One region of the Streptomyces sp. NPDC101166 genome, then DNA from elsewhere that is predicted to be linked to it. Evidence: riboswitches for the same ligand, from Rfam matches in the RefSeq annotation. Region 1 holds a riboswitch; the other holds the start of a gene.
What was found. A riboswitch is a leader RNA that binds a small molecule or an ion and turns the genes downstream of it on or off. The one in region 1 is predicted to bind S-adenosylmethionine.
Positions count from the first base shown of each region.

Region 2: another riboswitch for S-adenosylmethionine. It lies ahead of ACIRS4_RS08650 (aminotransferase class V-fold PLP-dependent enzyme); the one in region 1 lies ahead of thrC (threonine synthase).

Region 1 covers NZ_JBIWPF010000017.1:50,690-58,700, forward strand. The annotation lists gene ACIRS4_RS27390 (cold-shock protein) at 287-490, opposite strand; gene ACIRS4_RS27395 (MoaD/ThiS family protein) at 943-1,218, opposite strand; gene thrC (threonine synthase) at 1,296-2,603, opposite strand; SAM riboswitch class I at 2,622-2,769, opposite strand; gene ACIRS4_RS27405 (glucosyl-3-phosphoglycerate synthase) at 2,948-3,919, shown strand; gene ACIRS4_RS27410 (trehalose-6-phosphate synthase) at 3,973-5,409, shown strand; gene otsB (trehalose-phosphatase) at 5,397-6,233, opposite strand; gene ACIRS4_RS27420 (DUF3263 domain-containing protein) at 6,400-6,642, opposite strand; gene ACIRS4_RS27425 (extracellular solute-binding protein) at 6,667-7,884, opposite strand.
Region 2 covers NZ_JBIWPF010000003.1:396,206-404,216, forward strand. The annotation lists gene ACIRS4_RS08630 (NYN domain-containing protein) at 1-213, opposite strand, end outside; gene ACIRS4_RS08635 (hypothetical protein) at 251-490, opposite strand; gene ACIRS4_RS08640 (rhomboid family intramembrane serine protease) at 671-1,405, shown strand; gene ACIRS4_RS08645 (Lrp/AsnC ligand binding domain-containing protein) at 1,402-1,683, shown strand; gene ACIRS4_RS08650 (aminotransferase class V-fold PLP-dependent enzyme) at 1,771-3,132, opposite strand; SAM riboswitch class IV at 3,313-3,429, opposite strand; gene trpD (anthranilate phosphoribosyltransferase) at 3,502-4,566, opposite strand; gene ACIRS4_RS08660 (cytochrome bc complex cytochrome b subunit) at 4,685-6,307, opposite strand; gene ACIRS4_RS08665 (Rieske 2Fe-2S domain-containing protein) at 6,304-7,362, opposite strand; gene ACIRS4_RS08670 (c-type cytochrome) at 7,359-8,011, opposite strand, start outside.

The DNA.
Region 1 (8,011 bases):
ACGGCTCGCCGGCCTCGTGGTTCCTTCCCACCCGGCCTGCGGGCCTCACCGACCCGGTCCTTCGTTGTCACTCTCACCTTCAGAGTGCTAACGCCAATGATTAGCACTCGGCCATGGCGAGTGCAAGCGCCTCGGTCGGATACGCCGGGACTGTCGGCCACGCGCGAACACCGCCGGCGCCCCCCGGACCGCCGGGACATGGCCGGCGGCAGGACCGATGCGCGGCCGGGCAGCGCGAAGGGCTCGCACCCCCGTCGGCGGGATGCGAGCCCTTCGCTTGAAACGTTCAGGCGGTGACGCGAACCATGTCGGCCTGCGGGCCCTTCTGGCCCTGCGAGATCTCGAACTCGACCCGCTGGCCCTCTTCCAGGGTGCGGTAGCCGTCCATCTGAATGGCGCTGTAGTGGACGAAGACGTCCGCACCACCGTCGACCGCGATGAAGCCGTACCCCTTCTCCGCGTTGAACCACTTGACGGTGCCCTGAGCCATGCCTAACTCCCCTATTACTGGCCCTTGCACAGATCCACACTTCGCGGATCCGGGTCAGACCTCACCCCCCAGTTGGTTGGGGGCGTGCGCCGGAACGCGTCGACCGCGGCTGAATGTATCTGTCCAACTGCCGTCTGCAACAGGTCAATCGGACGAGAATTCTGGACGCGCACGGTCCGGAAAGTGGTGAGGATTCGCCCGGATTCAGGGCAAGTCGGACTGCCCAAACGTTACAAAAGCCGCAGAAGGCGCACACACTTTGGCTACTTCTTGTCGGGCGTAAGGCAGAAATCAAAGGCTCCGGATCATTGAATCGGAGGCCGGTTCCCCAACTGTACCGCGCTCAACCACACTGAATTGCCCCCTCCGCTTCTCTTGCGGAGAGGGCAATTCGATGAACTCAAAGTAATCACTGTTACCGACGGTTACTACCGGCGGGTAGTGATCGTCGCTCAGCCACCCGCGACAGCCGGAATGATGGAAACTCCCGCGCCCTCGGGCGTAGCCGTCTCAAGACCCTGCTCGAAGCGGACGTCGTCGTCGTTCACGTACACGTTGACGAACCGGCGCAGCTTGCCCTGGTCGTCGAGAACGCGGGCGGCGATGCCCGTGTGGTTCTTCTCCAGGTCGGCGATGACCTCCCCGAGGGTCCCGCCCTCGGCGGTGACCTCGGCCGCCCCGCCCGTGTAGGTGCGGAGAATGGTCGGGATGCGGACAGTGACGCTCATGCTCGGGACCTCCGGTGAAGCAGACTGCTGACAGGCGCGGGGACCACTGCCCCCGCGGACGGCGCCAGGGACACGCCCTAGGCGAGACCAGCCTCGCGGAACGACTCCAGGTTCGGCCGGATCGTCGCGGTGAGCCCCGTACCGGCCACCGCGTCCAGGGTCTTCAGACCGTCCCCGGTGTTGAGGACGACGGTCGTCAGCGCCGGGTCCAGCACACCGTTCTCGATCAGCTTGCGCGTCACGCCCACGGTCACCCCGCCGGCGGTCTCCGCGAAGATCCCCTCGGTCCGCGCCAGCACCTTGATCGCGTCGACGACCTGCTCGTCGTTCACGTCCTCCACCGCGCCGCCGGTGCGCCGCGCGATGTCGAGCACGTACGGGCCGTCGGCCGGGTTGCCGATCGCCAGCGACTTGGCGATGGTGTCCGGCTTCTGCGGCCGCACGACGTCGTGCCCCGCCTTGTAGGCGACCGACACCGGGGAGCACCCCTCCGCCTGCGCACCGAAGATCTTGTACGGCTTGTCCTCGACGAGCCCGAGCTTGATCAGCTCCTGCAACCCCTTGTCGATCTTCGTGAGCTGGGAGCCGGAGGCGATGGGCACCACGAGCTGGTCGGGGAGCCGCCAGCCGAGCTGCTCGCAGATCTCGTACGCCAGCGTCTTGGAGCCCTCGGCGTAGTACGGCCGCAGGTTGACGTTGACGAAGCCCCAGCCCTCGCCCGCGGGGTCGCCGATGAGCTCGGAGCAGAAGCGGTTGACGTCGTCGTAGTTGCCCTCGATGCCGACGAGTTCGCCGCCGTAGACGGCGGCCATGACGACCTTGCCCTGCTCCAGGTCGTGCGGGATGAACACGCAGGAGCGGAAGCCGGCCCGGGCCGCGGCGGCGCCCACCGCGCCGGCGAGGTTGCCGGTGGAGGAGCAGGACAGGGTGGTGAAGCCGAAGGCGCGGGCGGCCTCCAGGGCCTGGGCGACGACCCGGTCCTTGAAGGAGTGCGTCGGGTTGCCGGAGTCGTCCTTGACGAACAGCTTGCCGGGCTCGACGCCCAGCTCGCGGGCGAGGTTGTCGGCCTGGACGAGCTTGGTCCAGCCGGGGTTGATGTTCGGCTTGTCCGCGACGTCCGCCGGGACGGGCAGCAGCGGGGCGTAGCGCCAGATGTTGGCGGGGCCGGCCTCGATGCGCTTGCGGAGCTCCTCCGTGTCGTAGGAGGAGAAGTCGTAGGCGATCTCCAGCGGGCCGAAACACTCCTCGCAGGCGAAGACCGGGCCGAGGGGGACGCGGTGGCCGCACTCCCGGCAGCTCAGCGCCGCGGCGGGGCCGAGGTCGACGGCGGGGGCGGGGGTGCCGGTGGAAGCGGTGGTTCCGGTCGCAACAGTCTGCGCAGCCATGTGAGGCGAGGCCCTTTCTCCTCATCTTCCTCACGACGCATCTCGCCGTGAGACGGATTTGGCACCTTCCCGAACCGGGAGCCCCGCCACTTCTATGTGACAAGAGCCGGCTGGAGGGTTGCCGGGGCTTCATCGGGCCGTGTCCCTCTGCCCCTCTGGATGAGCAATATGCAGTTGTTTGTCCTGAACGCCGGATTGACCCTGGACATGCGATGGTCATCCGCGTTGTTCAAGACTGTAACCGACACCCCGGAGAGTTGAGATAGTCGTCCGAAGCGCGAGACGGATCACACGGTCACCCCCTGTGTACCTGGTGTGATCACGACAGTGAGGAGCCGTAGACCGTGCTGGAAGAAGTCGGGCGCTGGCTGGCCACCCGCTCCTGGTCGGTGACCGATCGCCCGCTGCACAGGATCCTGGCCGCCAAGCGCGCCACGGGTCAGTCGGTGTCCGTGGTGCTGCCCGCGTTGAACGAGGAGGAGACGGTCGGCGAGATCGTCTCGATCATCCGTCACGACCTCATGCGGCAGGCTCCGCTCGTCGACGAGATAGTCGTCGTCGACTCCGGCTCCACCGACCGCACCTCCCAGGTCGCCGCGGCGGCGGGAGCGCGCGTCGTCCACCGGGACGCGATACTGCCCCGCATCCCGGCGCTGCCCGGCAAGGGCGAGGTGCTGTGGCGCTCGCTGCTGGTCACCACGGGCGACGTCGTCTGCTTCGTCGACGCCGATCTGCGGGAGTTCTCCTCCGACTTCGTGTCCGGGATCGTCGGCCCGCTGCTCACCGAGCCCGGCGTGGACCTGGTCAAGGCCATGTACGACCGCCCGCTGGGCACCGGGGCCGACCCGCTCGCCCCCACCGGGGCGGCCGGCCAGGGCGGCCGGGTGACGGAGCTGATGGCGCGCCCTCTGCTGAACATGCACTGGCCGCAGCTCGCGGGCTTCGTGCAACCCCTGGGCGGCGAGTACGCGGCCCGCCGCAGCCTGCTGGAGAGGCTGCCCTTCCCCGTCGGCTACGGGGTGGAGCTGGGGATGCTGGTCGACGCGCTGCACCTGGTCGGCCTGGACGCGCTCGCCCAGGTCGACGTGGGCGTGCGCAGACACCGTCACCAGGACGGGCAGGCGCTCGGCCGGATGGCGGCGGCTATCTACCGCACCGCGCAATTGCGGCTGGCCCGCGGCCACCTGGTGCGCCCGGCCCTCACCCAGTTCGAGCGCGGCGCGGACGGCTTCGAGCCGCGCACCCACCCGGTGGACACCGAGGAGCGGCCGCCGATGGCGGAGATCGCGGAGTACGCCTCCCGCAGGGTGGCTTAGGGAGAGCCGGCCGCCACGTTTGAGGGGTGGGCGAGCGGGCTAGGTTGAGGCGTATGGCTTCCACGGCTTCCCCGCACGACGTCGCTGCTCAGGGTGCTCAGGTGCTGGTCGCGTCCAACCGCGGCCCGGTCTCCTACACGGTCCGCGAGGACGGCTCGCTGCAGACCAAACGGGGCGGCGGCGGCCTGGTGTCGGGCCTGTCGGCCATCGGCCCGGAGGCGGGCGCCCTGTGGGTCTGCTCGGCACTGTCCGACGACGACCGCGAGGCGGTACGGCGCGGGGTCGGCGAGGACGGCGTGCGGATGCTGGACATCCCCGCCGACGTGCACGCCGACGCGTACAACGGCATCGCCAACTCCGTGCTCTGGTTCGTCCACCACCTGCTCTACCAGACCCCGCTGGAGCCGGTGTTCGACGCCGAGTTCCGGCGCCGGTGGGCGTCGTACGAGACGTACAACCGCGCCTTCGCCGAGGCGCTCGCCGAGGAGGCGGCGCCGGGCGCGGCCGTCCTCGTGCAGGACTACCACCTGTGCCTGGTCCCCGGAATGCTCCGCGAACTCCGCCCCGACCTGCGCATCGGCCACTTCTCGCACACGCCGTGGGCGCCCGTGGACTACTTCGGCCTGCTGCCCGCCGACGTCCGACAGCAGCTGCTGCGGGGCATGCTCGGCGCGGACCGGCTCGGCTTCCTCACCCGCCGCTGGGCGGACGCCTTCACCGCGTGCTGCGAGGAGTTCACCGGCGGCCTCGACGGGACCGAGATCGGCGTGCACGGGCTCGGCGCGGACGCCGACTTCCTGCGCGCCCGCTCCCACGAGCCGGACGTCGACGAGCGCATGGCGGCGTTGCGCGAGGAGATCGGCGCCGCGCCCGACGGCGGCGCCCGCCGGACCATCGTCCGCGTCGACCGCACCGAGCTGTCGAAGAACATCGTGCGCGGCCTGCTCGCCTACCGGCAGCTCCTCGACGACCGCCCGGAGTGGCGCGAACGCGTCGTCCACGTCGCCTTCGCCTATCCCTCCCGCCAGGACCTCGCCGTCTACCGCGACTACACCGCCGAGGTGCAGCGGGTCGCCCAAGAGATCAACGAGTCGTACGGCACCCCCGGCTGGACCCCGGTCGTCCTGCACGTCAAGGACGACTTCGCCCGCTCCCTCGCCGCCTACCGCCTCGCGGACGTGGCCCTGGTCAACCCCATCCGGGACGGCATGAACCTCGTCGCCAAGGAGGTGCCGGTCGTCTCCGACGAGGGCTGCGTGCTGGTCCTGTCCCGGGAGGCGGGCGCGTACGCGGAACTCGGCGACGACGCGATCGTGGTGAACCCCTACGACGTGCTGGAGACCGCCCGCGCCCTGCACGAGGCGCTCACCACGTCGCCGCAGGAGCGGGCGGAGCAGACCAAGAGGCTGACGGCGGCCGCGACCGCGCTGCCCCCGGCCCAGTGGTTCCTGGACCAGTTGCAGGCGCTGCGGGGCGTTCAGCCCAGCTGAGCCGCGAGCGCGCGCAGCAGCCGTACGACGCCTGCCGGGCCGTCGACGACGAGGTCCGCGCGCTCGGAGAGCTCGGTGACCTCGGCGCTGCCGCTGGCCACGAGCAGGCCGGGCACCCCGTCGGAGCGGAGCTCGTCCACGGCGGCGAAGGCGGGGAGGTCGCCGAGGTCGTCGCCGGCGTACAGGACGCACTCGGCGCCGATCTCCCGCATGTACTCGGTCAGGGCGACGCCCTTGTCCACGCCGGGCGGCCGCAGCTCCAGGACCATGCGGCCCGGCTCGACGATCAGCCCGTGCCGGGCGGCGAGATCGGCGAGGGGCCCCCGCAGCGCCTCGAAGGCGGCCTGCGGGTCCTCGGCGCGCCGGGTGTGCACGGCGACGGCCCGGCCCTTCTCCTCCACCCACGTCCCGTGCCACGACCCGGCCGCCTCCAGCACGTCCGGCAGTTCGGCGCGGGCGGCGGCGACGCCGGGGTGGGGATCGGGGGCGCTGACGGTGTCGGTGCGGGCGTCCCAGCGTTCGGCGCCGTAGTGCCCGAGCACCACCAGCCGGTCCAGGCCCGGCACTCCGGCGAAGCCGCCGTTGCGCACGGCCACGGCGGGCGGCCGGCCGGTGACGACCGCGACGGAGGCGACCTTCGGGGCGAGCGCCGCGAGCGCGGGGACGGCGTCGGGATGCGCCCGGGCGTCGTCGGGGTTCTCGACGATGGGGGCGAGGGTGCCGTCGAAGTCGAGGGCGACGAGGGTGGCGCCGGGGCGCGCGAGGATCGCCTCCAGCGCTTCCCGGCCGCGGGGGGTCGTGGGGGTGGGGAGTTGGGTGCCCATACGGTGAGGTTATCCGCGGGCGCCGACGTCATCACAGCCTGTCCGGCGTTTGAGGACGAGGCCCGTTCAGGGCCGACAGAGGGTCTGGGGGCGTAGCCCCCGGGGTGCGAGGATGCGCATGCGCTCTCCGAATCGGCGCACCTCCGCACCTCCCCCGGAGGGAATCTCAGCGGTCCCCCCGGCGGGCCTCCCGGACGCGGCGGAGGCGGTTGACCGTCACCGGGTCATGGGACAGGGCACGCGGGTCGTCCAGGAGGGCGTTGAGGAGCTGGTAGTAGCGCACCGGGGACAGCTCCAGCTCCTCACGGATCACCCGCTCCTTCGCGCCGGGCCCGGAGAACCCGCGCCGTTCCAGGGCGAGGATGTCCCGCTCCCTCGCCCCCAGTTCCCGCGCCTCAGGCCGTTCCATGCCCTGCACGGTAGTCGAACCGGCTCAGCCCGTGGAGTTCTCCGCGGTCGTCGCCGCCGTCTGGAGTTCGCTCAGGACGCCGGAGGGGTTGCCGTTCGCCGTGACGGCGGAGCCGATCCGCTGCTTGATGTCGGCGCTGACCGTCGCCCACGAGGTCCGCCCGACGGGGTAGGCCTCGGAGACCGGCAGCATCTCCAGGAAGGGCCGCAGGTCCGCGTCCTCGGGGGCGTTGGTCATGGTCTGGGAGGCGGAGTTGGTGACCGGCAGCAGGTCGTACTCGCGGGAGAAGGCGAGCACGTTGTCCTCGTCGTAGACGAAGTCGAGGAAGTCGCCGATCTGCTCGGCGTGCCCGTTCTGCTTGAAGGCGGTCATCCAGTCGGCGACGCCGAGGGAGGTCTTGCTCGGGCCGTCGGCGCCCGGCATGGCCACCATGCCGAACTGCACGCCCTTCTTCTTCGCCGCCTTCATCAGCGAGGGATGCCCGTTGAGCATCCCGACCTGGCCGGCGGCGAACGCCGAGAACGCGGCGGCCCGGTTCAGCTTGCCCGGCGCGACCGGCCCGGTCAGGCCCTTGCCGACCAGCTTGTCCTTCAGCCAGGTGACGGTCTCGACGTTCTCGGCGGAGTCGAAGTTGTAGCCGGTGGCGCTCGGGGTGTAGCCGCCTCCGCCGCTGAGCAGCCACTGCAGGGTCTCGGCCTGCGCCTCCTCGGGGCCCAGCGGCAGCGCGTAGGGGTACTTCACGCCCTCCTCCTTGAGCGCCTCGGCGTCGTCGGCGAGCTCGGCCCAGGTGGTCGGCGGGGTGATGCCGGCCTTGGCGAAGAGGGTCTTGTTGTAGAAGAGCAGCCGCGTGGAGGAGGCGAACGGCATGCCGTACTGGACGCCGCGCATCTCGCCCGCGTCGGCGAGCTGGGGGACGAAGTCGGCCTGGACGGGGATGGAGAGCACGTCGCCCGCCTTGTAGAGCAGGTCGGCGGCGGCGTAGTCGGAGTAGGAGCCGATCTGCGCCATGTCGGGCGCGTCACCGGCCTTGACCATCGCCTTGACCTTGGCGTCGACGTCGTTCCAGGAGTACACGCTGACGTCGACGGTGACGCCGGGGTGCTCGGCCTCGTAGGCCTGGACGAGCTTGTCCCAGTACTTCTTCGAGGTGTTGGCGCCGTTGTCGCCGTAGTCGGCGGCCACCAGTCTCAGCGTGACGTCGTCGGAGCCGCCGACCCCGCAGCCGGCGAGGACCGCCGTCATCCCGAGGGCGGTCGTCACCGCGATCGTCCCCGACTTCACTGCCCGCAGCCGCACTGCCCGTCTCCGCTCCCCTGAGGGCCGTCGCCTCTCTGGGGCTCCGGCCGACGGCCGGCAGGTGAACACCGGC
Region 2 (8,011 bases), on a different contig from region 1:
CGCGGCCGCCATCGCGTTGCCCGCGAACTTGGCCCGGCGATTCGGGGCGAACCGGGCGTACTGCCGCAACTGCGCGGGCAGTTCCCCGACGGTCAGCCCGCCGAAGCCGTCCGAGACGATCTGCACGACCCGGCGGCGCACACCGTCGGGCAGCGGACGGTCGAGCACCTCAGCGGCGCCGTCGCCCGGCCCCCCGCCTGCGCTCTCCACCATCCGTCACACCCCAATTCCTCGCGGGCCCTCCCCACTCTCAGGAGCCGGCGCCCGGCCTGTCGACGAGTTCCACCTGGTCCACGGCATTGCACCAACGGCACCGCACCGACTCGATGGTCTCACTGACCACCTCGCGCTCCTCGACGTTCGGCTCACCCGCCAGATCGAGGTGAACGTACTCGACGACCTTCGACGAGCGCGTCACGTCGAACCGGGTGAGATTGCCGCACAGCGTGCAGCGCCACCGCGTCGTGGCGGTCGGCAGGGGAACCGTCATCGTGACTGTCGCTTCCTTCTAGTGTCGGTCTTCCGCTGGTCGGACACCCACCGGACGCCCGGCGGGCACCCTGTGCGTGTGGCTCGTAACCCTACGGCCTGGCGGGTACTCGTCGCCCATCCGTCCACGGCGGCGAGGCGGTACGGGGGTGTGCGTCCCGTTACGTCATGCTCTGTGTCCATGATCAGCGACTGGAACGGGGCTCTGGACCGGGCGATCCGGCACCCCGCCGCCCCGGTGACGTACGCGACGATCGCGCTGTGCTGTGTGCTCTTCGCGATCAGCCCGGCCTCCGGCCTCAATCCCGCGTACGGCTCCGGCGAGGAACTCGCGGCCGCGCAGCGGGCCTACTTCCGCCGCTGGGGCGTGATCCCGGCCGACCTGTTCGACGGCTCCCCACGCGCCCTCCTCACCCCGGCCACGGCCCTGTTCGTCCACGGGACCTGGGTGCACCTGCTGGGCAACATGCTCTTCCTCTACGTCTTCGGGGCGATGACCGAGCACCGGATGGGCCGCGTGCAGTTCTCGCTCTTCTTCCTCGGCTGCGGCTACCTGGCCCTGTCGGGCTACGCCGCCGCCAACGCCGGCTCCGAGCAGCCCCTGGTGGGGGCGTCCGGGGCGATCTCGGCGATCCTCGGCGGGTTCCTGTACCTGTTCCCCCGGGCGCGGGTGACCAGTCTCCTGCCGTTCCTCTTCTTCCTGCCGCTGCGGTTCCCCGCGTGGTTGGTGCTGCCCTTCTGGGCGGCGCTGCAGTGGCTGGCGGCGGGGCGGGCCGGGCCGGGGCCCGGGGTGGCGTACCTGGCGCACCTGATGGGGTTCGGCCTGGGCTTCGGCTACGCGTGGGCCCGGTTCAACGTGCCCACTAGAGTGAAACCCGCCCCGACTCCGTCCCCCGAGGGAGAGAACCAGCCGTGATCACCGCGATCGTCCTCATCAAGACCAGCGTGGACCGGATTCCCGAGATCGCGGAGTCGATCGCCTCGCTGGAGTCCGTGAGCGAGGTGTTCTCCGTGACCGGGACGTACGACCTGATCGCCATGGTGCGGGTCCGGCAGCACGAGGACCTCGCCGAGGTGATCCCGGGGCGGATCAGCAAGATCCCCGGCGTTCTCGGGACGGACACGCATGTAGCTTTCCGCACGTATTCCCAGCATGACCTGGAGGCGGCTTTCGCCATCGGGCTGGACTCTTAGAGCTCCGAACAAAAGTGGAGCCCGGCCGGCGGTGGACGGTCGCGCGGTTCCCCGCGCCCCAGGGCGTCGCCCCTGACGCGGGCCGCGTCATACCGCCGGTACGCAGCGGCCGTCTTCCGTCCTGTACCGCCACTTCGCGCCCTGCGTGACCAGTTCGCGCACCGCGTGGACGAAGCGGTCCACGTGCTCGTCCGGGGTGCCCGCGCCGAAGCTCACCCTGATGGCGTTGAGGGACTTCTCGCCCGGGGCCGCCTCGGGGGCCCCGCACTCGCCCTGGGTCTCGGGAGCCGTGCCCAGCAGGGTGCAGACCAGGGGGTGGGCGCAGAAGAGGCCGTCGCGGACGCCGATGCCGTACTCGGCGGAGAGGGCGGCGGCGAAGTGGGAGCTGTTCCAGCCCTCGACGACGAAGGAGATCACGCCGACCCGCGGGGCGTCGTCGCCGAAGAGGGAGAGGATCCGGACCTCGGGGACCTCCGCGAGTCCCTCGCGCACCGTGGCGATCAGATGCCGCTCGCGGGCGACCAGCGTGTCGAAGCCGGCCTCGGTGAGGGCCTTGCAGGCCGACGCGATGGAGTAGGCGCCGATCACGTTCGGGGAGCCGGCCTCGTGGCGGGCGGCGCTCTCGTGCCACTCCACGTCCACTCCCCCGTCCTCGCGCCGGGTGACCTTGCGGCTCGCGCCGCCGCCGGCGAGGTAGGGATCGGCGGCCCGGAGCCAGTCGGCGCGGCCGGCCAGGACGCCGGAGCCGAACGGGGCGTACAGCTTGTGGCCGGAGAACGCGACCCAGTCGACGTCCAGGTCACGGACGGACACCGGATGGTGGGGGGCCAGCTGGGCGGCGTCCAGGACGATCCGGGCGCCGTGCGCGTGGGCGGCGGCGGCCAGCTCCCGTACGGGCCACAGCTCGCCGGTGACGTTGGAGGCGCCGGTGACGCAGACCAGGGCGGGACCGTACGGGGCGCGGGCGGCGAGGGCGCGCTCCAGGGTCTCGACCGCCTGACCGGGGGTGCGCGGGGCGTCGAGGTAGGTGACGCGGGCGTCCTGCCAGGGCAGCAGCGAGGCGTGGTGCTCGGTCTCGAAGACGAAGACCTGGCAGCCGGCGGGGAGGGCCCCGGCGAGCAGGTTCAGGGAGTCGGTGGTGGAGCGGGTGAAGACCAGCTGGTCGTCGGCGCGGCAGTCGAGGAACTCGGCGATCGTCCGGCGGGCGTTCTCGAAGAGATCGGTGGAGAGCTGGGAGAGGTAGCCGGCGCCGCGGTGGACGCTGCCGTAGTACGGGGCGTAGGCCGCCACGTCGTCCCAGACGCGCTGGAGGGCGGGGGCGCTGGCCGCGTAGTCGAGCGCCGCGTAGGCGACTTCGCCGCCCGTGACGAGCGGGACGGTGACGTCCCCGCCCAGAACGGGCAGCGGGGCACAAAGCGACGGAGCGACGGCAGCGGTGGAGACGGACATGGCGGAACTCCCGTGAAAGGCAGGCGGATTCACCACGCGAGCGGATGCGGCTCAAGCGCGGAGAAGAGGTGAAAGGGGGTGCGGAGGCGGGGCTCTGCGGCCCTAACGCATTCGCTTGCTCACGGGAGGCTCCCTCGATGACCAGGATCCCTGGGCTGTGCTCATCTCAGGAGCGTGAGGGATCCGCGCTTGCCGCGGACCTCGCTGCCCACGGCCTGGTCTTCACCCGGGGCACCCCGCCACGGACGGAGGGTTGCCGGACAGTCGGCCGGGGCCTCATGACTGTCACTCATGACCTGCGAAGGAACGTACGCGATGGGTTCGCGGTCCCGCAACTCCTGTCCGGATCGCGGGACCGCCTCTCTTCGGCTACGCGTTGCTCGCGGCCACCCAGCGCTCCAGCGCCCGCTTGGCCGCGCCGGAGTCGACGGACTGCGCCGCCTTGTCCATGCCGGCGCGGAGCTGCTCGGTGAGCGGCGCGTCCGACGGGTCCAGCGCCACCAGGGCCGCCGCGGAGTTCAGCAGGACGGCGTCGCGCACCGGCCCCGTCTCACCGTCCAGCAGCCGGCGCGCGACCTCCGCGTTGTACGACGGGTCGGCGCCGCGCAGCGCCTCCACCCCGACCAGCTCGATGCCGACGTCCCGCGGGTCGAAGGTCTCCTCGGTGACCTTGCCGTCGCGGACGACCCAGACCCGGGAGGTGGACGTCGTGGTCAGCTCGTCGAAGCCGTCGTCGCCGCGGAACACCAGGGAGGAGTTGCCGCGTTCGGCGAAGACGCCGGCGATCAGCGGGGCCATCCGCGGGTCGGCGACGCCCACCGCCTGCGCCTTCACCCTGGCCGGGTTGGTCAGCGGGCCGAGGGCGTTGAACGTGGTGCGGATGCCCAACTGGCCGCGTGCGGCGGCGACATGACGCAGCGCCGGATGGAACTTGATCGCGAAGCAGAAGGTGATCCCTGCCTCCTCGGCGACCTCGGCCACCCGCCGCGGAGTCAGTTCCAGATTGACGCCGAGCTTCTCCAGGACGTCGGAGGCGCCGGACGCGGAGGACGCGGCCCGGTTGCCGTGCTTGACGACCTTCGCACCGGTGCCGGCGATGACGATCGACGACATCGTGGAGATGTTCACCGTCTTCGCGCCGTCGCCGCCGGTGCCGACGATGTCGACGGTCCGTCCGGGCACGTCGATGACGTTGGCGTGCGCGTACATCGTCCGGACCAGGCCGGTGATCTCCTGAACGGTCTCGCCCTTGGCGCGCAGCGCCACCGCGAACCCGGCGATCTGCGCGTCCGTGGCCTCGCCGCGCATGATCAGGTCCATCGCCCATGCGGTGTCGTCCGCGGAGAGGTCGCGGCCCTCCAGCAGGCCGTTCAGCAGGGCGGGCCAGGAGCGGCCCGCCGCGGTGTCGCCTCCAGCGGGGGTCACAGCGCTCATAGGGCCGCTCCTGGGTGTCGTAGAAGAGTGCGGTCCCACCCTATCCAGCCGCGGGGAACGGAAGGGCCCCGTCCGAACACCGGACGGGGCCCTTCAGTGTGGTGTGGCGACGCAGTGATCAGTGGTGGCCGTGGCCGCTCGTGATCTCCCGGTACTCCTCGACGGTCGGCTTCGAGATCTGGTTCTCCTCGCCGTAGTACGCCTTGCTCAGCTTGGCGCGGACCTTCTCGGAACGCTTCACCTTGCGCTCCACGCCGTTCTCGTCGACCGTGGGGCCGATCTCGGCGGGCTGGTACTGCTCGTGCGCGGTGAGCGTGTACAGGGCCTCCTGGCTGAGCGGCTCGTGCACCTCGATGAACTCACCGTGCGGCAGGCGCTTGATGGTGCCGGTCTCGCGGCCGTGCAGCACCTTGTCCTTGTCGCGGCGCTGGAGGCCGAGGCAGATCCGCTTGGTGACCACGAAGGCCAGCACCGGTCCGACGAAGAAGCCGATCCGGACGAACCAGGTGACCGCGTTGATCGACAGGTGGAAGTGGGTGGCGACGATGTCGTTGCCACCGCCGATCAGCATGATCATGTAGCCGGTGATCCAGGCGACGCCGAAGGCCGTGCGGGTCGGGGCGTTGCGCGGACGGTCCAGGATGTGGTGCTCGCGCTTGTCGCCGGTGACCCAGGACTCGATGAACGGGTACAGGGCGATCACACCGAGGAACAGACCGAAGAGCACCAGCGGGACGAACACGCCCAGGACCAGCGTGTGACCCCAGAGGTTGATCTCCCAGCCCGGCATGGCGCGGATCAGGCCCTCGGCGAAGCCCATGTACCAGTCGGGCTGGGCGCCGGTGGACACCTGGTCCGGACGGTACGGGCCGAGCACCCAGATCGGGTTGATGGACGCGATGCCGGCGATGGCCGCGATGGCGCCGAAGACCAGGAAGAAGAATCCTCCGGCCTTGGCCATGTAGACCGGCAGCAGCGGCATGCCGACGACGTTCTTGTTGGTGCGGCCGGGGCCCGCGAACTGCGTGTGCTTGTGGTAGAAGACCAGGATCAGGTGGCCGACCACGAGCCCGAGCATGATGCCCGGCAGCAGCAGGATGTGGATCGAGTAGAACCGCGCGACGAAGTCGCCGCCCGGGAACTCCCCGCCGAACAGGAACATCGAGATGTACGTGCCGACGATCGGCACGGACAGGATCGCGCCCTGCGTGAAGCGGACACCGGTGCCGGAGAGCAGGTCGTCCGGGAGCGAGTAGCCGGTGAAACCGGTGAACATGCCCAGGACGAACAGCAGGAAGCCGAACAGCCAGTTGATCTCACGCGGCTTGCGGAACGCGCCGGTGAAGAAGACGCGCATCATGTGCACGAACATGCCGGCGAGGAAGATCACCGCGGCCCAGTGGTGGATCTGCCGGATCAGCAGACCACCGCGCACATCGAAGGAGATGTGCATGGTCGAGTTGAACGCCTCGGACATCAGCTGTCCCTGGAGCGGGACATAGGAGCCGTGGTACTCCACCTCGTTCATCGACGGGTGGAAGAACAGCGTCAGATACACACCCGTGAGGATGATGATGATGAAGCTGTAGAGGCAGATCTCGCCCAGCATGAAGGACCAGTGGTCCGGGAAGATCTTGCGCATGTTGGCCTTGGCCAGGGAGTAGATCCCCAGCCGACCGTCGGCCCAGTCGGCGACCCGCTCACCTGCGGGCGCCTTGCGGCGGTCGTCCTTGTTGCTCATCCGCGCTCCCAGAATGCAGGACCGACGGGCTCTTCGAAGTCGCCGAGCGCCTCGAGGTAGCCCTCGTCGTTCACACCGATACGCAGCTGCGGCAGGGCGTGACCGGCCGGGCCGAAGATCACTCGGGCACCGTCGGACAGGTCGAAGGTGGACTGGTGGCAGGGGCACAGCACGTGGTGCGTCTGCTGCTCGTACAGGGAGATCGGGCAGCCCACGTGGGTGCAGATCTTCGAGTACGCCACGATGCCGTCGTGCGACCACTCGAGCTCGCGCTTGTCCTTGATGTTGTCCGGCTGGATGCGGACGATCATCAGGGCGGCCTTGGCGATCTCGTTCTGGAAGTCGTGGTCGGTCTCCTCGAGACCCTCCGGCTTGGCGAAGGTGAGGGAGCCGACCGCGACGTCCGAGGGACGCAGCGGCTCGTTGGTGTTCATGTTGACGAGCAGCTTGCCCTTGCCCCACAGCGTGTGGCGCAGCTTGTCCCCGGGCAGCGGACCGAGGTCGCGCAGCAGCACGACGCCGGAGAGCGGGAACAGGGCCAGCGCGCCGAACATCGTGTTGCGGATCAGCTTGCGCCGGCCGAGCGCGGACTCCTTGGCGCCCTGCTTGAAGTCGGCCATGACCTTGGCCTTGACCTCGGGGCTCGCCTCGATCGCGTGACGGTCGTCCGCGACCTCCTCGTCCGACATCAGCGTGCGGGCCCAGTGGACCGCGCCGGCGCCGATGCAGAACAGGGCCGCGCCGAGGGTCAGGCCCAGCGCGAAGTTCATCGCGCTGATGTGACCGATCGGGAACACGAAGATCGACTTGTCGTGCGGGATCGTCACGTACGAGGCGATGAAGCCGACGGTGGCCAGCATCGACAGCGTGAACAGGAAGGCGACCGTACGCTCGGACCGCTTGGCGGCCCGCTCGTCGATGTCCTGGACACGGTGCTCGTGGGGCGGCAGCCCCGGGTCCGCGAACGGGTGCTGCTCGTCCGCGACGCTCACCGCGCCGTGGCGGGCGTCCTGCTCAGCGGGCAGGTTCTCTTCTGGAATGTCTTGGCTACTCATGACTTCTTGGCCTTTGCGGTCCGGGCGGCGACCCACACGGCGACGGCGATCAGTCCGCCGAGTCCGAAGATCCAGCCGAACAGACCCTCGCTGACCGGCCCGAGGCCGCCCAGTTCGAGACCGCCGGGGCTCTCCGTCTCATCTCCGTTGACCGCGTTCAGGTACGCGATGATGTCCTTCTTGTTCTGCTCCGACAGCGTGGTGTCGGGGAAGGAGGGCATGTTCTGCGGGCCGGTCTGCATGGCCTCGTAGATGTGCTTCGGGTCCACGCCCTCGAGCGAGGGGGCGTACTTGCCCCGGGTCAGGGCGCCGCCCTTGCCGGTGAAGTTGTGGCACTGCGCGCAGTTGGTGCGGAACAGTTCACCGCCCTTGGCGATGTCCGCGCCCTCCGGACCGTACTCGGCGTCGGTCGGGACGGACGGGCCGGCGCCGAGGGAGGCGATGTACGCGGCCAGCTGGTCGATCTGGGCCTGCGTGTAGACGACCTTCTTCTTCGGCACCTGGACGCCCTGGGAGGTCGCCGCGGGCATACGGCCGGTGCCGACCTGGAAGTCGACGGCGGCGGCGCCCACGCCCACGAGGCTCGGACCGTCGGAGGTGCCCTGACCGCCGGTGCCGTGGCAGCTGGCGCAGCCTACGGCGTAGAGCT